3 regions of the Sporacetigenium mesophilum DSM 16796 genome follow, and region 2 is predicted to be linked to each of the others. Evidence: riboswitches for the same ligand, from Rfam matches in the RefSeq annotation. Region 2 holds a riboswitch; each other region holds the start of a gene.
The links. A riboswitch is a leader RNA that binds a small molecule or an ion and turns the genes downstream of it on or off. The one in region 2 is predicted to bind lysine.
Positions count from the first base shown of each region.

Region 1: another riboswitch for lysine. It lies ahead of BS62_RS03015 (APC family permease); the one in region 2 lies ahead of BS62_RS10810 (acyl-CoA dehydrogenase).
Region 3: another riboswitch for lysine. It lies ahead of BS62_RS05000 (YfcC family protein); the one in region 2 lies ahead of BS62_RS10810 (acyl-CoA dehydrogenase).

Region 1 covers NZ_JCANUR010000001.1:589,154-596,902, forward strand. Annotated here, with positions in the region: gene BS62_RS02985 (TetR/AcrR family transcriptional regulator) at 1-77, opposite strand, end outside; gene BS62_RS02990 (glycine/sarcosine/betaine reductase component B subunit) at 379-1,704, shown strand; gene grdH (betaine reductase selenoprotein B) at 1,716-3,026, shown strand; gene BS62_RS03000 (glycine betaine uptake BCCT transporter) at 3,090-4,592, shown strand; gene BS62_RS03005 (GyrI-like domain-containing protein) at 4,743-5,366, shown strand; gene BS62_RS03010 (prolyl-tRNA synthetase associated domain-containing protein) at 5,461-5,949, shown strand; lysine riboswitch at 6,040-6,222, shown strand; gene BS62_RS03015 (APC family permease) at 6,343-7,734, shown strand; gene BS62_RS03020 (amidohydrolase) at 7,747-7,749, shown strand, end outside.
Region 2 covers NZ_JCANUR010000013.1:32,723-40,471, reverse strand. Annotated here, with positions in the region: gene BS62_RS10840 (3-oxoacid CoA-transferase subunit B) at 1-365, opposite strand, end outside; gene atoD (acetate CoA-transferase subunit alpha) at 367-1,020, opposite strand; gene kce (3-keto-5-aminohexanoate cleavage enzyme) at 1,004-1,846, opposite strand; gene kal (3-aminobutyryl-CoA ammonia lyase) at 1,859-2,239, opposite strand; gene BS62_RS10820 (electron transfer flavoprotein subunit alpha/FixB family protein) at 2,261-3,289, opposite strand; gene BS62_RS10815 (electron transfer flavoprotein subunit beta) at 3,307-4,089, opposite strand; gene BS62_RS10810 (acyl-CoA dehydrogenase) at 4,106-5,245, opposite strand; lysine riboswitch at 5,373-5,551, opposite strand; lysine riboswitch at 5,745-5,924, opposite strand; lysine riboswitch at 6,068-6,246, opposite strand; gene BS62_RS10805 (class I SAM-dependent methyltransferase) at 6,404-7,159, opposite strand; gene BS62_RS10800 (GNAT family N-acetyltransferase) at 7,193-7,657, opposite strand; gene BS62_RS10795 (hypothetical protein) at 7,695-7,749, opposite strand, start outside.
Region 3 covers NZ_JCANUR010000003.1:171,749-179,497, reverse strand. Annotated here, with positions in the region: gene BS62_RS05025 (YhfC family intramembrane metalloprotease) at 27-803, shown strand; gene BS62_RS05020 (helix-turn-helix domain-containing protein) at 836-1,378, shown strand; gene BS62_RS05015 (peptide MFS transporter) at 1,647-3,047, shown strand; gene BS62_RS05010 (MerR family transcriptional regulator) at 3,195-3,959, shown strand; gene BS62_RS05005 (cupin domain-containing protein) at 4,076-4,339, shown strand; lysine riboswitch at 4,428-4,603, shown strand; gene BS62_RS05000 (YfcC family protein) at 4,701-6,104, shown strand; gene BS62_RS04995 (hypothetical protein) at 6,281-6,505, shown strand; gene BS62_RS04990 (diguanylate cyclase domain-containing protein) at 6,607-7,749, opposite strand, start outside.

The DNA.
Region 1 (7,749 bases), on a different contig from region 2:
ACTTTCCTTATAGTTACGGCTTCAATACCTTCTTTTTCGATAATTTCATTTGTAGCTTCAATAAAATAACTAAGCATGCGTTTTCTTTGTATTTCTTTATTATCCATTTAAATCACCATCTTCATTAAATTTGTAACAAAATATATTATATCACAAGTTGAATAATGATAAAAATTTAAAAATTACCTAACAACCTAATAAATATCTTAAAACATATTTGCATATAAAAAATATAATATTTGGAATTTTTTGTGAGGAAAACGTTGACAGGACAAAAACATAATGTTAAAATTTAATCAAAGTAATCATGGTTATAAAATTAAACATGATTACATAGTAATATAGTAATTAATATTTTATTCTAAAGGGGTGGAGAGAATGAAACTTGAACTAGGCAACTTTTATGTTAGGGACATAGTATTTGGGGATAAGACATCGTACTCAGATGGAGTTTTGACAATTAACAAAGAGGAAGCTTTGGACTTTGTAAATGAGGACGAACGTCTAATAGGAGCAGACATTCATATTGTAAAACCTGGTGATAAAGTTAGGATATTCCCTGTAAAAGAAGCTATTGAACCAAGAGTGAAAGTTAATGGTGACCCATTATTCCCAGGATATACTGGAGATTTAGTGCAAGCTGGTAATGGAAAAACTCATGCTTTAAAGGGATGTAGTTTACTTGTTGTAGGAAAACATTGGGGTGGATTCCAAGATGGATTAATAGATATGAGTGGAGAAGGAGCTAAATATACTTACTACTCAGGCCTTAAAAATATAGTTCTTGTTGCTGATACAAATGAAGATTTTGAAAAAAGAGAGCAACAAAAGAAAAACAAAGCATTAAGAGAAGCAGGACACAAATTAGCAGAGTTTATAGCTACATGTGTTAAAGATATGGAGCCAGAGGAAGTTGAAGTTTATGAACTTGAGCCTATATCAAAAAGAAAACAAGAAGTTAATGACCTTCCTAGTGTTGTATATGTAATGCAACCTCAATCTCAAATGGAAGAGGATGGATACAACGATTTAGTTTATGGTTGGGATGCAAACCATATGGTTCCAACATATATGCATCCAAATGAAATACTTGATGGTGCAGTAATATCAGGAAGTTTCATGCCATGCTCATCAAAATGGTCTACATATGATTTCCAAAACGCACCAACAATAAAAAGATTATATCAAGAACATGGCAAAACATTAAACTTTCTTGGAGTTATAATGTCAAACTTAAATGTTGCATTAGACCAAAAAGAAAGATCTGCGTTATTTGTAGCACAATTAGCAAAATCTTTAGGTGCAGATGGTGCAATAGTTGCTGAAGAAGGATATGGAAATCCAGATGCTGACTTTGTAGCTTGTATAGTAGCACTTGAAGATGCTGGGGTAAAAACTGTTGGAATGACAAATGAGTGTACTGGTAGAGATGGTCAATCTCAACCACTTGTAACACTAGATGAAAAACTGACTGCAATAGTTTCATCAGGAAACGTATCACAACTTATAGAATTACCTCCAATGGAAACAGTTATTGGTGAACTTGAAGCCCTTGCAAGAGACGGAGTATCTGGTGGATGGGCTGATGATGAAATACTTGGGCCTTCTGTAAGACCTGATGGTTCAATTATAATGGAAAACAATGCAATGTTCTGTGGAGATCAAGTAATAGGATGGTCAACTAAAATTATGAAGGATTTTTAGGGGGTGCAATTATGAAAAAAGCAATACTTTATATAAATCAATTCTTTGGGCAAGTAGGGGGAGAAGATAAGGCAGATTTTGTTCCAGAAATAAGAGAAGGATTAGTAGGTCCAGCTATGGAACTTAATAAACAAATAGATGCAGAGGTTACACATACAATAATATGTGGTGATAACTTTATGGGTTCAAATACTGAAGAAGCAATTAATACTATATTAGGATTTCTAGAAGATAAAGAGTTTGACATATTTTTAGCAGGGCCAGCTTTCCAAGCAGGAAGATATGGAGTTGCTTGTGGACATATTTGTAAGGCTGTAGCAGAAAAATTCAATGTACCGGTTATCACTTCTATGCATGTAGAAAACCCTGGTGTTGAAATGTTCAAAAAAGATATGTATATATTAGTAGGTGGAAATAGCGCTGCAAAAATGAGATCAGACATAAAAACTATGGCAGCACTTGGAAACAAAATATTAAAAGGTGAAGAAATAGAAGGTGCAAAAGAAGAGAGCTATTATCCAAGGGGAATTAGACATCAAGTTTGGAGAAAAGATGAAAAGCCAGCGTATGACAGAGCTGTTGATATGTTACTTAAAAAATTAAATGGAGAGAAATACGAAACAGAGCTTAAAATAGTTATGGCAGATAGAGTTCCAATAGCTCCTGCTGTAAAAGACTTAAGTAAAGCTAATATAGCACTTGTTACAACTGGAGGTATAGTACCAGTTGATAATCCTGATAGAATTCAATCAGCTTCAGCAACAAGATGGGGTAGATATTGTATTGATGGTGTTGATAGTTTAGCTGGCGGAGTTTATAAAACTATACATGCAGGATTTGACCCAGCAGCAGCTGATGCAGATCCAAATGTTATAACTCCAATAGATGCATTAAAAGCATATGAAAGTGAAGGAAAAATAGGAAAGCTTCATAATTACTTCTACTCAACTGTTGGAACAGGAACAACACAGGCAGAAGCTTCAAGAATGGCAAAGGAAATAGTACCTTTCCTAAGAGAGGATAATGTTGACGCAGTAATCCTAGTTTCTACATGAGGTACTTGTACTCGTTGCGGTGCAACGATGGTAAAAGAAATAGAAAGAGCTGGATTCCCTATAGTTCAAATGGCTAACTTAATACCTGTTTCTAAAACTGTTGGATCAAATAGAATAGTACCTACAATTTCAATACCTTATCCATTAGGAGACCCAAGTACAACTAAGGATGAGCAATGGAAATTACGTTACCATAGAGTAGGTGTAGCATTAGATGCACTAGCTACTGAAATAAACGATCAAACTGTATTTAAGGTAAAAATATAATTTATTACAATCAAAAGGCGTCGCCTATAAGGCGATGCCTATTGTAAGATAAGGGGAGATTATATGGGAACGCCTACACAGATAGAAAAGCCTAATAAGCAAGTTTATTATATTTCTTTAGCTATTACATTTAGTATAGTATTATGGGCTATATTGGCAAAGGATAGTTTTAGTAACACAGCTAATGCACTTCTTAGTTTTTTAAGTAACAATTTTGGATGGGCATATTTATTATCAATGCTAATATTTGTAATATTTGCTTTAGTGTTAGCATTTAGTAAATATGGAAACATAAAACTTGGACCTGATAATTCAAAACCAGACTACAATACAGCTTCATGGTTTGCAATGTTATTTGGAGCAGGAATGGGAATAGGCCTTGTATTTTGGGGTGTAGCAGAGCCAATTTCACACTTTATAGCTCCACCGGGAATAGAACCTGGAACTGTAGAAGCAGCAAATTTTGCCATGAAAGCATCATTTATGCACTGGGGATTTCACCCATGGGCAAACTACGCTATTATAGGTCTTGCACTTGCATATTTTCAGTTTAGAAAAAACAAGCCAGGTCTTATAAGTAGTATATTTGAGCCATTAATTGGGGAAAAAGGGGTAAAGGGACCTATTGGAAAAACAATAGATGTTTTAGCAGTATTTGCAACAGTTGCAGGAGTTGCAACATCACTTGGAATAGGGACTTTGCAGATAAATAGCGGATTAAAATATGTTTTTGGAATTCCTGAAAATCAAATAGTTCAGATGATAATAATTTTAGTTATAACTGTAATTGTTATATGGTCGGCTGTTGATGGAATTGATAGAGGAATTAAAATAATATCAGATATAAATTTATATTTAGCATTTGGTTTATTGTTATTGGCAATAATTATAGGACCCACAGTAAAAATAATAAATTCATTAACTAATGGACTCGGTTCATATTTAGGGACTATAATACAAGATAGCTTACAAATCGAAGCCTTTGGAGATAATTCATGGCTAAATAGTTGGAGAATTTTTTACTGGGCATGGTGGATTGCATGGGCTCCATTTGTAGGAACTTTTATAGCTAGAATATCAAGGGGAAGAACAATAAGAGAGTTTATTTTAGGTGTTATAGTTGCACCATCAATAGCATCATTTATATGGTTTGCTACATTTGGAACAATGGGATTAAATTTAGGAATTAATGGTGTTTTAGATATAGAAGCATTAAAAAATATTGCAGCTTTTCCTGAAACAGGGTTCTTTGTTGTTATGAGTCACTATAAATTAGGAACAATACTTTCAGTTATTGCAATATTCTTGTTATGCACATTCTTTATAACATCAGCAAACTCTGCTACGTTTGTTTTAGGAATGCTTAGCTCTAATGGAGACCTTAATCCATCAAATTCAAAGAAAATTATATGGGGTATAATTCAATCACTTCTTGCAACATCATTACTTCTTGCAGGAGGATTAAAGGCACTTCAAACAGCTTCAGTTGCTGCGGCGTTCCCATTTATTTTTGTAATGATTTTTGCATGTGTATCTCTCTGGAAAGCACTAAAAAGTGAACAGTAATATTTGATAAAGTGCCAGTAAGGTTATTATTAATCGTGCTGGCGCTTTTTAGTGTATAAAGTTATTAACAGATATAGGTTAGGGATTTCCAAATTATGTTATAATAAACTAGAGATTAAAACGCTTAAAAATATACAAAGGAGCGCAAATATGAGCCAAAAGATAGAGTATAGAAAAACATATAAGCACATTTATGTACCAAAAACAACGCCAACAATTATTGATGTTCCTAAGATGCCATATATAATGGTTAGTGGTAGTGGAAACCCAAATAATGAGGAATTTGCAAAGGCAACAGAAGCATTATATAGTGTAAGTTATGCTGTTAAAATGTCATATAAAAGCAATTACGTTCCAAATGGATACTATGAATATACAGTTTTTCCACTTGAGGGAATTTGGGACTTAATTGATAAGACAAAGCCAGCAACTGATAAGGATAATTTTAAATACACAATAATGATAAGACAACCAGATTTTTTGACAAATGAATTATTTGAGAAATTTTTAGAACAAACAAAAAAGAAAAAGTCAAATCCATTTCTTGATAAATTAGTATTTGGTGAAATAACTGATGGATTAAGTTGTCAAATTATGCACATAGGAAGTTTTGATGATGAGCCTGAAAGCTTTGATAAAATGGAGAAGTTTTGTGATGAAAATGGGTATACAAGAGCTAGTAAACTTCACAGAGAAATATATCTATCAGATCCAAGAAAAACAGAGAGTTCTAAGTTAAAAACTGTTTTAAGATTTTCTGTAAAAGAGATTTAGATTATATTGAATATAATATTAGTATATAAGTACCATTAATTGGGAATAAAGGTTATAATAGTATTAGGGAATTTTATTAAATAGGAGGGATAACATGGAACAGCAACAAAAGGTATTTCAAAAACTTGATGAATTAAACATTTCATACGAGGTGACAAACCATCCACCAGTTTATACAATAGAGGAAATGGATGATTTAGGTATTTCTGATCATGGAGATGTATGCAAGAATTTATTTATTAGAGATGCAAAGGGAAAAAGACATTTTCTTGTTGTACTAAACAAGGACAAGCAAGCAGACCTAAAAAATATAAGAGAGCAACTTGGGACTACTGGTTTGAGTTTTGCATCTGAAGAAAGACTATCAAAATATTTAAACCTTAGTAAAGGTGCCGTAACTCCTCTAGGTGTTGTAAATGATGAAGATCATTTAGTTGAGGTTGTATTTGATAGAGATTTGATAAATAAAGAAAAACTTGGTGTTCATCCTAATGAAAATACAGCGACAGTTTGGATTGCTTTTGACGGCCTTAAAAAGCTAGTGGAACAAAATGGAAATAAAATTCACTATTTGAACATTTAGAACAAATAGTAATATAGAAAATGTTGACAACATATTAATATAGTGTTAAGCTATAAAAAATCAAAACTTCATAAAAATCCTCATCCTTAAGGGTGAGGTAGAGGCGCGGTTGTTAAGAGTAACTATATCGAGGTCGGGAACCTATGACATATAGTAAAAGGAGCCACCGCCGAAGCATCAGATACCAAAGTCTGTTGCTGGGTCTGTATCAAATAGGTACAGGACTGTCATCATTGTATATGCTCGATACTTTGATGTTGTGCTATCTCACATTGAGCCAGAAAGGAGAGAGGATTGTCTTTAGCTTTGCTATGTTTACATAAGCACCTGACAAGCCTGTTAGGTGTTTTTTTATTACAATTTTTTAATATGGAAGAAAATGGGAGGAAAACAATGAACAATAACTCAGCACAATCACAACAAATTCAAAGTGGGGATTCGGGTTTTAAAAAAGAAATTAGTTTATTTGGTGGAGTAAGTATTTTAGGCGGTATAATGGTTGGTTCTGGAATATTTTATCTAGGTTCATATGTATTAATGAGAACTGGAATGAGTTTAGGGCTAGCCTTATTGACTTGGGTTTTGGGAGGAGTAATATCGTTATTAGGTGGTATTTGTTACGCAGAACTCGGTGCATCAGACCCAAGAGCTGGAGGACTTACTGTATATTTAAGTAAAGCATATTCACCTATAGTTGGTTTTTTAAGTGGTTTTAATAACTGGTTAATAGCAGGGCCTGGTTCTATTGCAGCACTGGCAATTGCACTTCCAAGTGCTTTAACTGCAATACTTCCTATGGGAGAATGGACAGTTAAATTTGTTGCTATTGCACTTATAATAATATTAACAGTTGTAAATTATTTTGGCGTTAAATTCGGATCTAGACTTCAAAATATATCAATGGTTGCAAAATTAATACCTATTGGAATTATAATGGTTTTAGGACTTATATTTGGAAAGGTAACACCTGATTTAAGTTTAGCTCCAGTAACTGGCGATTTTAACTTCGGAGCAATTATTAGTATGGTAGCTTTTGCAGTTGTTGCAAGTTTGTGGGCATATGAAGGATGGACAAATTTAAATACTGTAGCTGAAGAGGTAAAGAACCCTAAGAAAAACCTACCTCTTGCAATAATTATATCAATAGTTTCAATAACGATATTATATACATTATTCAATTATTCTATATACAGAGTTATACCTTTTGAAGAAATTCAAAGTTTAATAGCAAGCAATGAATATTACTTAGGAACACATGCAGCACAAAAGTTAATGGGAAATACAGGTAGTATATTAGTTATAGTAGGCATGGTAATAGCAATGTTTGGAGCTTTAAATGGATGTATATTAGCATTCCCTAGAATGTATTATGCAATGAGCCAAGAAGGTCACTTCTTTGAAAGTTTTAAAAAATTACACCCTGTACACAAAGTTCCTCATAATGCTTTAATAGTACAATGTATAATATCTATTGTATTAGTATTATTAAGAGACTTAAATCAGTTAACTTCATTAGTTGTATTCTCAGGAATGTTGTTTAATACACTAGGGGTATATGCAGTTATGATTTATAGAAGAAAGTTCCCAACTGCTGAAAGACCTTACAAAGTAATTGGATATCCTGTTACAGTAATATTAACAACTTTAGTATTCTTAGGGTTAATGGTAAATACATTTATCGAAGATCCTCAAACTTCAATAATAGGGTTACTTGTTCCAGCAATTGGTATAATATTTTATATATACTTTGATAGAAAAAATAAAGCTAGAAGAAACATTCAATAGGGGGATTGTCTTATG
Region 2 (7,749 bases):
ACTAGCTTCCCTGGTATTATCCAGTTAGCTAAGTTTCCATGTTGGTCAACTTCTAAAGCTCCAAGAACTGTCATATCAACATGGCCCCCTCTAATAAGACCAAATGACATTGAAGTGTCAAAGAATGCTCCATGAGGAAGTATAGTTACGTATTGTCCACCAGCATTAGTTATATTTACATTTTCTTCTCCACGCTCTGGAGCTACTCCCATTCCAACCATTCCATTTTCTGATTGGAAAGTTACGTTTATTCCTTCAGGTATGTAATTTGTAACTAAAGTTGGAAGGCCTATTCCTAGATTTACTAATTGACCATCTCTAAGCTCTTTTGCAACTCTACTTGCTATTATTTTTTTAGCGTCCAAATTACTCTCCTCCTTTCACTATGTGGTGAACTAGTACTCCAGGTGTCATTACTGCATCTGGGTCTATTTCTCCAACATTAACTACACTGTCAGCTTCTACTATTACAGTATCCGCTGCCATAGCTATTAAAGGATTGAAGTTTTTTGTAGTTCCTTTATAGAATGTGTTTCCAAAGCTATCTACTATGCTTCCCTTAACTAAAGCTAAATCTGCTCTTAAAGGAAGTTCAAGTAAATAATCTACTCCATTTATATTAAGTTTTTCTTTGCCATCTTCAACTAAAGTACCAACTCCAGTTGGAGTAAGTATTCCACCAAGGCCAAATCCACCTGCTCTTACTCTTTCAATAAGTGTTCCTTGAGGAGAAAGTTCAACATCTAAAACTCCTTCATTCATAAGCTTTCCTGTTTGAGGATTAGTTCCTATGTGAGAAGCTATAACCTTCTTTACTTGATTATTTACAATAAGTCTACCTATTCCCTTATCAACAAAACTTGTGTCATTACCTATAATAGTTAGGTTTTTTACATCCATTTCTATTATTAAATCTATTAGTTTTTCAGGTGTACCACAACCTAAAAATCCGCCTATCATTATAGTCATATCATCTTTTATTAATTCTTTTAAGTCGTTAGCATTAACAATTTTGTTCATATGCTACCTCCTTAAGTCCTAGAATTTTTCTAGCTTCAGCAGGAGTTGCTATTTCTCTTCCAAACTCTTTTGCTATTCTTACTACCTTCTCAACAAGTTCAGCATTTGATTTTGCTAAAACTCCTTTAGATATATAAACATTATCTTCAAATCCAACTCTTACATGGCCACCCATAATTATTGAAAGTGCTGCCATTTCAAATTCGCTTCTTCCTATACCTGCTACAGTAAATGTTGCATCATGAGGTATACTTTCTCTCATAAATACTAAATCTCTAGGAGTTGCACTAATTCCACCATTTACTCCCATTACGAAGTTAAAATGCATTGGAGCTTTTATGTATCCTTTTCTTTGAAGTCTTAAAGCCATATCTACCATACCTTTGTCAAATACTTCAATTTCTGGCTTTATATCAAGTTCTATCATTTTTTCTCCAAATTCTTTTATTGTATTTTCAGTGTTTACAAATATATCATCTCCACCAAAGTTACAAGTTCCGCAATCAAGAGTTGCCATTTCTGGACTTAAATTAACTGGTTGAAGTCTTTCTGCATTGCTCATTCCAACAGCTCCACCAGTAGATGGCTGAATTATAGCATCTGGGCATCTTCTTTTTATTTCTTCTATACATTCTCTAAATCTATTTATATCTTGTGTTGGAGTTCCATCATCATTTCTAACATGAAGGTGAATAACACTAGCCCCTGCCTTGTATGCTTTTTCTGCTTCTTCACCTATTTCAGTTACTGAGTAAGGAACACTAGGGTTGTGCTCCTTAGTAACTTCTGCTCCACATATAGCCGCAGTTATTATTAACTTTTCCATAATATTCCCCCCTTAGCCTCTTTGCTTATCCTTTGGGACTACACAAGTTCCGCTTGCTCTACATACAACAATTGGCTCTGTAAGTACATCTGCAGCTGAATCATTTATATCTGGTCTTGGAACTATAACCTTTCTAGCTTCAAATACCATTTTTCTTGATGTATTCCCATACTCAACTATTTCTCCAACTGCTTCAATATAGTCTCCTGCATAAACTGGAGCTAAAAACTCTACAGAATCATATGCTCTAAAAAGACCTTCGTCTCCATCATTTAATATTAAAAGTTCTGTTGCTACATCCCCAAATAAATTAAGCATTCTAGCCCCATCAACTAAATTTCCACCGTAATGAGCATCATGCATACTCATTCTCATTCTTATAACTGATTTCATATTTATAGCCCCCTTTATTTATTAAACAGTTGCAGCTACTTCTTCACTTTCTTTAGATAATTTTAATTCTTCTATAAGAGCTGGTATTACTTTGTTTACATCTCCTACTATTCCAACATCAGCTATTTCAAATATTGGTGCAGAAGGGTTTTTATTTATAGCTACTATAAATTCAGATTCTTCCATACCTGCTACGTGTTGTATTGCCCCGGAAATACCACAAGCTATATATAGGTCAGGTCTTACTGTTTTACCTGTTTGACCTACTTGTCTTGCGCTATCCATTATTCCAGCATCTACCATAGCACGAGAAGCTGATACTACTCCACCAAGGTGTTTTGCAAGTTCTTCTAGGTGTGTGAAGTTTTCTTTAGTTCCAACTCCTCTACCACCAGAAACTAATATATTAGCTTCTTCTATATTAACCTTTTGCTTTTCTTCTTTTACAACTTCAAGTATTTCAACATTCATATCTGCTGCTGTAAATTCAACCATAAATTCTTCTATGTTTCCAGATCTACTTTCATCTTTAGCAAGCTTTTGCATAACCCCTGGTCTTACTGTAGTCATTTGTGGTCTGTGATCTGGGCAAACTATTGTAGCCATTATATTTCCACCAAATGCTGGTCTTGTCATAAGTAAGTTATTAGTTTCTTCATCTATATCAAGTGAAGTACAGTCTGCTGTAAGTCCTGTATGTACTCTAGCAGAAACTCTAGGTGCTAAGTCTCTTCCTATTGCAGTTGCTCCTATTAACATAGCTTCAGGCTTTTTATCATTTATAAGAATTGTAAGTGCTTTTGTATAAGGTTCTGTCATGTATATATCAAGTGCCTTATCATCTACTACGATTACATCATCCGCTCCGTATTGTATAAGATCATTTGCCTTAGCTTTTATTTCGTGGCCTAATATTACTGCTGTAAGTTTAGAACCTAATTTATCTGCTATTTCTCTTCCTTTTCCTAAAAGTTCTACTGATACACTTTGAACTTTTTTATCTCTTTGCTCTACGAAAACCCAAACGCCTTTATATTCTGAAATACTCATATTTAGCCCCCCTTAAGTTATATAATGTATTTTTCCTTTAGTTTTTCAACTATTATTTGTGCTCCTTCTTTTGCATCTACATCAAATACTTTACCAGCAGATTTTGCTCCCTTAGTAAATGATTTTTTAACTTTAGTTGGAGAACCTTTAAGACCCATATTTGCCATATCAACTTCTATATCATTAACATTCCATATTTCTACTTGCTTTTCTCTATAAGCATCAAATATGCCTCCTACACTCATGTATCTAGGCTCATTCATTTCCTTTAATGTAGTTATAAGACATGGAGTTTTAACTTTTATTTTGTGGTATCCATCTTCAAATACTCTTTTTAATACAAGATCTTTTTCATATACATCTAGATCTTCTACGTAACTTACGTGAGGTATTTGTAAATGTTCTGCTATTTGAGGTCCAACTTGTGCTGTATCCCCATCTATTGCCTGTCTTCCAGCTATTATAAGATCATAATCTAATTTTTTAAGTGCTCCTGCTATTGTACTTGATGTAGCCCAAGTATCTGCTCCTGCAAATGCTCTATCACTTAAAAGTATTGCTCTATCTACACCCATTGCAAATGATTCTCTTAATGCTTCTTCAGCTTGTGCTGGTCCCATAGTAATTACTGTAATATGAGCTCCTATTTCATCCTTAAGTCTTAAAGCAGCTTCAAGTCCACTCTTATCATCTGGATTTATTATACTTGGTATCCCATCTCTTATTAATGTTCCTGTTTTAGGATCAAGTCTAACTTCTGTAGTATCTGGTACTTGTTTTATACAAACAACTATATTCATCTTTAATCCCCCCTATTTATTTAAGTACGTTTGCTGATATAACCATTCTTTGAACTTCTGAAGTTCCTTCATATATTTCAGTTATCTTTGCATCTCTCATCATTCTTTCAACTGGATATTCTCTTGTATATCCATATCCACCGTGTAGTTGTACTGCCTTTGTTGTAACTTCCATTGCAGTTTCTGAAGCATATAATTTCGCCATTGCAGCTTCTAAAGAATAAGCTACTCCTCTATCCTTAGCTTTAGCAGCCTTGTAAACAAGTAATCTTGCTGCTTCAGTTTTAGTGCTCATATCTGCAACTTGGAATTGAGTATTTTGGAAGTATGATATTGGCTTTCCAAATTGTCTTCTTTCTTTAACATAAGAAACAGTTTCATCTATTGCTCCTTGAGCTATACCTAAAGCTTGAGCTGCTATTCCTATACGTCCACCGTCTAGCGTTTTCATAGCTATACCAAAGCCTTTACCTTCTTTACCAAGTAAGTTTTCTTTTGGAATTCTGCAGTTTTCAAATATAAGTTCACAAGTTGCAGACCCTTTTATACCAAGTTTGTGCTCTTGTTTTCCTATGCTGAATCCTTCAGTTCCCTTCTCAACTATAAATGCTGATATTCCTCTTGTTCCTTTAGATTTATCTGTCATTGCCATAACTATGTAAGTTTCAGCATATCCAGCATTAGTTATAAATATCTTAGAACCATTTAATATGTATTCATCTCCATCTAAAACTGCTGTAGTTTGTTGTCCAGCAGCATCTGTTCCTGCATTAGGTTCAGTTAATCCAAATGCCCCTAATTTTTCTCCCTTTGCAAGTGGAGTTAAATATTTTTGTTTTTGTTCTTCTGTTCCAAATTCATATATAGGTGCTGCACATAATGAAGTATGAGCTGAAACTATTACCCCAGTAGTTCCACAAACCTTAGATAATTCTTCTACTGCCATAGCATAAGCTAAATTATCTGCACCTTGACCGCCATATTTCTTAGGAAAAGGTATTCCCATAAAGCCATATTTCGCTAATTTTTTAACAGTATTTATTGGAAATTCTTCCTTTTCATCTACCTCTTGAGCAAAAGGTTTAACCTCTTTGTCAGCAAATTCCTGATACATTTTTTGGAGCATGTTATGCTCTTTTGAAAAACAAAATTCCATTGTAATTCCCCCTTTGATTATTGGACTATATTGTTTGTGGTTATGAATAAAAGACGTTGAAAGATTTCCAGTACTTTTTCCTGCAATAGAAAAAAGCTACTCATGTAATGAAAACCCTTCTTTTCACTACATAAATAGCTCTCCATAATAAACTATGGCAGTTATAGGGCATTTCTGCTCTATACCCAAGAACACACTTAAGAACAAATATATTCTTTCGGCAAAGAAACCATTCACCTTTAATATCGGAGGTTCTTCTCCTTAACACCTAAAGGTTACCCTTTTCTTCGCACCTCTATTTATGATAATTTTTAATTTTTCCTTTATTCATAATCTTTATTTATTACTTGAATTTATTGTAAATCATTGTCTAAAGTTTGTCAATCATATTTTTACAGTCGTAATTTTCAGAAAATACCGCAATTTAATATATGTATATGTAGTTAATTTTCTTATAATTTAAAAGAGCTATTTATGTAATGAAAATCTTTATTTTCACTACATAAATAGCTCTCCATAATAATCTATGGCAGTTATAGGGCATTTCTGCTCTATACCCAAGAATACACTTAAGAACAAATATATTCTTTCGGCAAAGAAATCATTCACTTTTAGTATCGAAGGTTCTTCTCCTTAACACCTAAAAGTTACCCCTTTCCTTTGCGCCTCTATTTATGTTAATTATTGTTTTTATAATATTCTCAATATTCTTAATCTAATTATATATCTACAGTTATATTTTGTCAATTAATTTCATGGAAGTTTTTAGAAAATATTAGAAATTAAAAAAGCTATTTATGTAATGAAAATTTTTATTTTCATTACATAAATAGCTCTCCATAACAATCTATGGCAATCATAGGGCTTTGTGCTCTATAACCAAGAACATACTTAAGAACAAATACATTCTTTCGGCAAAGAAATCATTCACCTTTAGTATCGGAGGCTCTTCTCCTTAACACCTAAAAGTTACCCATTTCCTTCGCACCTCTATTTATGTCTAGTTACGTCACATTCCTATTGTTGTTTTTATTTGTAATTTTTGAAGTATCCTATGTTTTTATTATATATTTTTATCCATATATTGTCAATATTGTTTCATATTTGATTTTTTAATCATAATATATTTTTTGATTATTTTAGCCTATATTCATAATCCTATTTTTTAATTGCTCTCGTTGTATAGAAAGTTGGTATATTGAATTCATGTAGTTTACCTGCACCGTTTGTATCTTGATATATATCTGTTAGCATAAATCCTGCCTGTAATTGTCCACCTATTTGTTCTTCAATGGTATGTGAGAATTGAATTCCCCAGTCATTTTTTATTGAATCATCATACTGTTGATTATCCTTTAGCGGGTTAAATGGCAATTTATAGGTTACCTTTGTTTCTTCGTCATTGAAAATATAATTAATACCATTATCTAGTCCTGATAATAATATTCCGCCTTTTTTTAACACCCTATAACATTCTTTCCATATAGGAAGAACATCCTCAACATAGCAATTAGAAACTGGATGAAAGATCAAGTCGAAGGACGCATCCTCAAAAGGCAAAGGCTTTGTCATATCCGCCCTAACTGTTTTAATATCGTAGCTTTCTCTTTTCGCTACTTCATTTTCACTTAACAATTGTTTTTCTGAGTAATCCAATACCGTACACTTTGCACCTAATGCAGTAAATATAGGCATTTGCTGACCACCACCAGAAGCTAACCCTAATATTTTTTTATTCTTCATTTCACCAAACCATTCCTTTGGTACTGGTTTGGTAGGTGTCAGTAAGACAAACCACTCATTATTTTTAGCTTTTTCAAAAATATCGTGGCTAATAGGTTGGCCCCATTCCCAGCCTTCCTCAACCCACTTATCAAAAATTTTGGAGTTAATTTCTGTATAATTTTTATCCATATAAACCGCTCCCCTTTTTATATATTAATCAGTTTAATAAACATAAACTTCTGACTGCCATTTATCTATCCATCCATCATATACAAAACCTAATTTAAGCAACAAATTTTTAGAAGGAATATTTTCTTTTTCAGTCATGGCTATTATTTCACAGCCGGAATATTCTGCTTTAAGTTTTGGTAATAATACTTTCAAAACTTCACTTATATATCCTTTTCGAGAATGAACTGGATCAATAGTATATCCAATTGTAATAGTTTTTTCTTTTTTTACTAGATATAAATCTCCTAAAAGATTATCTGTGGTATTATGAACAATAGCAAGTTGAATTCCATTTTCAACATTTAAAGGAACTAATAATGCTTCTCTATATTCATCTTTAGTTAAATTCTTAAAACTTTGATGCTTCATCCACTCTTCGTTATTTCTATAAATCATGAATGAGTCTAAATCTTTTTCTTCAAAGGACCTTAATATACATCTATCCGTTTCAATCACAAAATCACCCCATTTTAAATTTTTTTGTAGCTAATGTTTACTGACTTTTATCTTTTCTAAATATTAAATTTGTTATAGTTCCTAAAATAAAA
Region 3 (7,749 bases), on a different contig from region 2:
ATGATACTATAATAAGGAGGATGCTTATGGTTAGTATAAACTCTATGATAAATATGATAATATCAGCTATAATAGTTGTGATTGCAGTTGTTGGTTTAGTTATATATTTTAGAAAAAATGAAAATATTAGTTATAAACCTATTATATTTGGTGCTATATGTTTCATATTATTTTCCCAAGTATTTGAAAAGGCAATACATTATGTAGTTATAACTAATAATCTAATAAAAAATCCGGTGTTATTTGGAATATATGGAATATTAATGGCCGGAATTTTTGAAGAAGTAGGAAGATATATTGTCTACAAGAAATTCTTGAAGGGATATAGAAAGTGGAAAGATGGAGTAGCTTTTGGCCTTGGACACGGAGGAATAGAGGCTATCTTATTAGGAATACTAATTGTTGTAAACTATATGGTTATTTCTATAATGATAAACTCAGGTAACTTTGACCAATTAATAGGTACGCAAATACCTATAGAAACTGCCAATGAATTAAAACTTATGTTAACGGGACCATCAAGTGGATTTTTGGCTATAGGTTTTGAAAGATTATGTGCTTTAGTTATACAAATAGCTCTTTCAATTTTGGTTCTTTATTCTATTAATATAGAAAATATAAAATATTTATTTGTAGCAATTATTCTTCATGCTATCATTGATATACCAGCCATACTTTATCAAATGAAAGTTATTGGCAATGTATGGATAGTAGAAGGTGTTATCTTATTATTTGCTGTTGTAGCTTTTATGTATATAAAAAAATCAAAAAAAATATACAAAGATAAAAACTTAGATTTGTAATTAAAATAAATAGAAGTTTAGGAAGGGATAAAATGGAAAGTAGAGTATTTAAAAGCATTTTACATCCAATAAGGATGAAAATAATTCAGACATTATTAAAAAATGGTAAATTAACAGTTAAAGAAATATCACAGGAACTAAGTGATGTTCCTAAGGCTAGTTTGTATAGACATATAAACGCTTTAGTTAATGATAATATTATAGATGTATATTCAGAAAAGAAGATAAGGGGTACTCTAGAAAAAACTTATATAATAAAAGAAGATCCATATAGTAAAGTAAATGAAGAAGCAATTGATGGAAGTAAACAGGTAAAACTAGATTTATTTTATAATTATATGATATCTTTGTTATCAGATTTTGAAAATTATATGAGTGGAGAAAGTATTGATTTAGAAAAAGATATAGTTGGATTTAGAAGTGTTCCTATTTATTTAAGTGATGAAGAATGTTTAGATTTTCTTAAAGATTTGTCTAAAGCATTTGAGAAAGTAATAGATAATAAATCTAATGAAGTAAGAAAACTGAGAAAGTTTTCAACTATTATTATGCCAGTTAAGGACAGTAATAATTAATTTTGTATATTAAAAGCTGCATCTAATTTTAGGTGCAGCTATATTTGTGCTATAAACTGAAGTAAATACGAGTAAAATTGAGAGAAAAGAAGCAATAATTATATGAAAAATTAATAATTAAATTTAATTATAACGAATCGACAAAAATCATGAAAAATCGATAGAAAATATATTGAAAACAATAATAAAAAGTGATAAATTATAATATGCAAAATATAAAGATAGTAGTATCATATCAAGACTTACAATCAAACAAGGAGGAGACATAATGGGACAAGCAACAACTGCAAAGCACCCTAAAGGACTATATATATGTGGATTAACATTTACATTTGAAAGATTTGCATATTATGGATCAAAAACTTTACTGTTATTATTCTTAGCAGAAACAATAGCTATGGGTGGATTAGGCATTGACTATGTTGATGCAGCAGCAATAGCAGCAAACTTAACAGCATTTACATATTTAGCCCCAATATTTGGTGGGATGATTTGTGATAGATGGTTAGGAGCTAGATATTGTATAATTATAGGTACATTAATTATGGCAGCTGGCTATGTATTAGGATTCTTTGCCACAAGTATAATATGGATTCATTCAATGATAATTTTAATATCTATAGGTACAGGATTCTTTAAAGGTAACTTAAATGCATTGGTTGGAGAGCTTTATGATGATAATAGCAGAAAAGATGCAGCTTATTCTATATTATATACTTTCGTTAATTTAGGAGCATTTTTAGGTTCATTAATAGTAGGTATATTATATACTCAAACTTTTGCTGTAATAGAAAATGGTGAACTTATACAATATGGATTCAGACAATGTTTCTTATTAGCAGCTGCAATAAACGTAGTTGGAGGAATAATGTTTGCATCATCAATGAAGTATTTAGGTGATGCAGGAAAATATCCTCAAAAAATGCTTGATAAATCAGTTGAAAATAATGATAATAAAAATTCAGATAGACCATTGACTAAGAAGGAAAAAGATAGAGTTAAAGTTATATTCATATTATCGTTCTTCTCTATATTCTTCTGGGTGTTCTATAACCAAGCAGGATCATCTTTAGCATTATATATGAAAGATTTCGTTGATCTTTCAGTTGGTAACTTTGAAATACCAGTAATGTGGATAGAAACTACATTAAATGGTGTATTATGTGTTGTTTTAGGGCCAGTTATGGCTGCAATATGGACAAGATTATCTAAGAGACCACAAGGCGACTTAAGTATGCCTCAAAAAATAGCTTTAGGATTCACATTCTTAGCATTAGCGTTCGTATTTGTAATAGGTGCTGAGGTAACAAGAGGAATAGGTGCCCCTTCAACTGTAAAAGCAAGTGTATTATGGTTAGTATTCTTTGTTGTATTCCAAACAATAGGGGAGATGTGTTTCTCACCTCTTGGAAACTCATTAGTAAGTAAAATAGCACCAGCTAAATATTTATCATTACTTATGGGTGTTTGGGCAGCAGCTACATTCGTTGCAAACAAATCAGCTGGATATGTACAAGCTGTAATAGAGCAAATGGGATTAATACAAGTTTTCATAGCTATACCAATTGTATTAGTTGTTGGAACAGTTGTAATATTAGCTATTAATAAAAAGATTGTTTCAATGATGTCTGATGATGAAGAAAAAGTTGATACTTTAAAAGCAATATAAATTATATAAGATGTTAGTAAGTCTAAAAAAGCGATTGAATAAGTTCAGTCGCTTTTTTATATGCTATAATTTATAAAAAAACTTATTTATATCTGTTGACATTGACGCAACGTAAGGGTGTATAGTTATTTATGAGGAGGCGATAACATGGAATATACAGTGCAAAAGCTAGGTCAACTGGCAGGAGTTAGTACTAGGACATTGAGATATTATGATGAAGTTGGAATTCTTAAGCCGGCAAGAATTAATTCATCTGGATATCGTATTTATGGTCAAAAAGAAGTCGACATGTTGCAGCAGATACTATTTTATAGAGAGTTAGGCGTAGGATTAGATGAGATTAAAAACATAGTAACATCACCTTCTTTTGATGGAGCTAAAGCACTTATAGAACATCGTGAAAAGCTCCTTGAAAAAAGAAAACAGTTAGATATGTTAATTGCAAATGTTGATAAAACAATTGAATGTACAGAAAGGAGTGTTATTATGAGTAATAAAGAAAAATTTGAAGGTTTTAAGAAAAAACTAGTTGATGAAAATGAAAAGAAATACGGAGAAGAAATCCGTGAAAAATACGGAGATGAAGCTGTTAATAAATCAAACAATAAAGTTAAAAATATGACTCAAGAAGAATATGATGAAATTACAAAACTTACAAATGAGGTTAATGAAACTCTTAGTGAAGCATTTAAAACTGGTGACCCTGCAGGTGAATTAGCACAAAGGGCAGTAGATTTACATCGTCAGTGGCTAAGCTTTTACTGGGATAGATACACTAAAGAAGCACATGCAGGAGTTGCTCAGATGTATGTAGATGATGAAAGATTTACAGCGTATTATGACAAAGAACAACCAGGAACAGCAGAGTTTCTAAGGGATGCAGTTTTTATATATACTGGAATGCAAAAGTAAAAATAGTATTAACAAAAAAAGCGATTGGGTAACCAATCGCTTTTTTAGATATATAATCCTTTAAATTAAATGTGATATAATATAATAAATAATATTTACATCGAGGAGTGATCTAAATGAATTTAGAAAATATAAAAGATGAAATCGTTACAAAGGTATATCATATTCCACAAGAAAAGAAAGTACCTTTACATAAACATCCTAAACATGATGAAATATTTTACTGTATTAAGGGTGAAGGGTTTGGTGTTTTAGAAGATAGAGAGATAAAATTAACTGTTGGTGAGGCATTTATAGTTCCTGCAGATACAATGCATGCATTAAGATCAGATAATAATCTTTATGTTAGTTCGTTTTTAATACCTGTTGTTAATGATTAAAAATCAAAATGTAAAATTGTAGAAATACAAAGAAATATGTTGAACATACTATAAGGACATGGTATATTATCTATTATATTAAAAAGAATAAAAAGATAGAGGCGCGAGATTTATTAGTACTAGTAATGAGGTAAGCACAATGATTTACTGGGAAAGGGATGATCGCCGAAGTGTACAACTGATGCTTTAAGGTTGTATTGCTGGGGGTGCATAGAATATATGTATCACTGTCACAAATAATATTTGTGGTGAGCTATCATTTAAGGGAAATTATATTGTGCGTATTTTTTGCGTACTTATAAAAAGCCTTGGGTGAAAAGCTCAAGGCTTTTTATATTATTATTAAAGGAGGAGTAAACACATGAACAATGTAGCACAAGCAACAAAAAAGAAATTATTTATACCTCATACTTATACTATTATATTTTCCCTTATAGTTATAATGTCTGCTCTTACTTGGATAATACCAAGCGGAGAATTCTCTAGAGAAGAAGTAGATGGCAGAATGGTAGTAGTTCCAGGAACCTACCAGTCTGTTGAGAGAAATCCACAAGGAATAGACGATATATTTGTAGCTCCTATAACTGGATTTATAGATGCTGCAGAAGTAGTTGGATTTGTTTTATTTGTTGGAGGATCTTTTGGTATAGTAAATAAAACTGGGGCAATTGAGTCAGGAATAAGATCTGTTATAAGTAAGCTTAAAGGAAAAGAAGTTTTTATAATACCGGTGTCTATGATATTATTCGGACTAGGGGGAACTACATTTGGGATGGCGGAAGAAACACTACCATTTTATATGATACTCATTCCTCTTATGACATCACTAGGATATGATTCATTGACAGCAATAGGAACTGTTTTTTTAGGAGCATTAGTTGGATGTACAGCTTCTACTGTAAATCCTTTCTCAGTAGGTATAGCACAAGCATTATCTCAGATAACACCAGGGTCTGGAATAGAGTATAGAGCAATAATATTCATAGTTCTTATGACAATAGCGATAACATTTATGATGGTTTATGCTAAGAATGTAAAGAAAAATCCTAAGTCATCTATAGTGTATGAAATAGATAAAAGCTTAAATAATGAAGTAGCATTTACATCAGAAACTATAAAGAAAATTACATTAAGAGAAATATCAGTTCTTTTAATATTTGGAGTAGGTATGGGAATTATGGTATGGGGAGTACTTACTCAAGGTTGGTATATAGCAGAAATAGCAATGGTATTTATAGGAATAGGAGTTTTATCTGGTATAGCTGGAGGACTTAAAGAAGATGTAATAGCAATTTCATTTATAGATGGTGCTAAGGATTTAGCTTCAGCAGCATTAGCAATAGCGCTAGCTCGTGGTATAGTTATTGTAGCTCAAAATGGATTTATAATAGATACTATGCTAAACTCAGCAGCAAACTTATTACAAAGTCTACCAAAAGCTGTATTTATAAACTTAACTATGATTATAGAAGGAGCTTTAACTTTCTTGATACCATCTAGTTCAGGTCTTGCATCACTTACAATGCCTGTTTTATCACCCCTTGGTGATTTGGTTGATGTATCAAGTCAATCTATAGTAACTGCTTATCAATTTGGATCAGGACTTATAAATATTATAACTCCAACGTCAGGAGTGTTGATGGGAGCATTGGCTATTGCAAATATTCCATGGTCTAAGTGGGTTAGATTCGTAGCTCCATTATTATCAATATTAACAGTTGCATGTATGACACTTTTAACAATAAGTTTATATATAGGATTTTAAATAAAAAAGTAATAAGACTCATCAAACTAATTATATTTCCGTTTGATGAGTCTTTTATTATATTAATTTATAACAGCTTCAAAAAGTTAAAAACAAAATATACTAAGAATTTTTTTATGTTAATAGTAGATAATAAAATTGTGCCACTAGCATAAAAAAATTACGGAGGTATAACTATGGATATGAATATGAACATTAATATGCCAAATAACCAAAATAAAAATGCAAAACAATATGTTGACGAAGTTTGTGGTCAACTTCAAAATTCTAAAAATTGTTTAAGTAAAGCCTTAGATTCTGTAGAAAAACCAGAAAACAAACAAAAAATACAAACTGCCCTACATGCAGTAGATAATGCTTTAGAAGCTACTGTTAATACACTAACAAATTATAAAGATTAATGTTAAAAGGTTGTATCTAATTAGATACAACCTTTTAACTACTAAATTTGAGCAACGTACCTGCTTTTCGAGGCCGTTGGCGACATGAGCGTAGCGAATTTTTATTTTGAATAAAATTCAAAAGAGCTCCCACTAACTTGTTTTGCAGAATACATAGCCTTATCAGCAAAACGCATAAGATTTTCTATATCATTTGAATCATTTGGAAAAACAGATATCCCTATACTTATGTCTATATGTAAATCAACATTATACCACTTTAATGGTGACTTGAGACTCTCTATGATTTTTTTTGAAAGAATAGAAGAGTCTTCAGTATTATTTATATAAGGCTGAATTATTACAAATTCATCCCCGCCAAGTCTCGCAACAAAATCTCTATGACCTATAGTGTTTTTAACAAGTTGAGCAGTTTCTCTAAGAACAAAATCTCCACAGTCATGTCCATGTACATCGTTAATTCTCTTAAATTTATCTATATCAAATAGCATCAAAGCAAATTTAAAATCTTCTCTATTGGCATCTTCTAATATCAACTTTAGTCGATTCATAAGATATGTCCTGTTTGGTATTCCAGTAAGTGAGTCGTAGTTAGCAAGATAAAGTATTTTTTCTTCAGCAATTTTTCTCTCCGATATATCCCTAACAATATGAATTCTCAATCTTTGTTCATCTACAATTGTACTTTTAACACTAACCTCAATAGGGAAACGGGTACCATCTTTTTTTACATGTTCACCTTCAAATGTAATACCAGTAGTATCAGCTTCTTCCATTTGTTGTTGAAATAAGTGATTAGTTGAATTATGTCTTAGGTCCTGAACATTTAACCTAGTTAACTCGCTTAGAGAATATCCATACTTTAGTATAGCACTAATATTAGCATCTATTATATTACCATCAGCATCTGCATAAAAAATAATATCTTGTGCATTATCAAATAAAAGATGATGTTTTTTCATTATTTCATTAATCTTTTGTAAACCAGTTGTATCAGTAAATAAAGTAATAAATTGATCCTTTATTGGACTAAACACTGAAACTCTAAAGTATTTATCTAGTTTTTCATGATATATATCAAAACTAACAGGTAGAGTAGAATTTGAAATTTTCTCATAAATCTCAATGCCAAACTTATCTAGGTTAGGCAAAATTTCAGATAACGTTTTCCCGACGATGTCATCTCTAGTAAAGCCAGTAATATATGTGAAAGTGTTGTTAATTTCTAAAAATTCATAATCCAC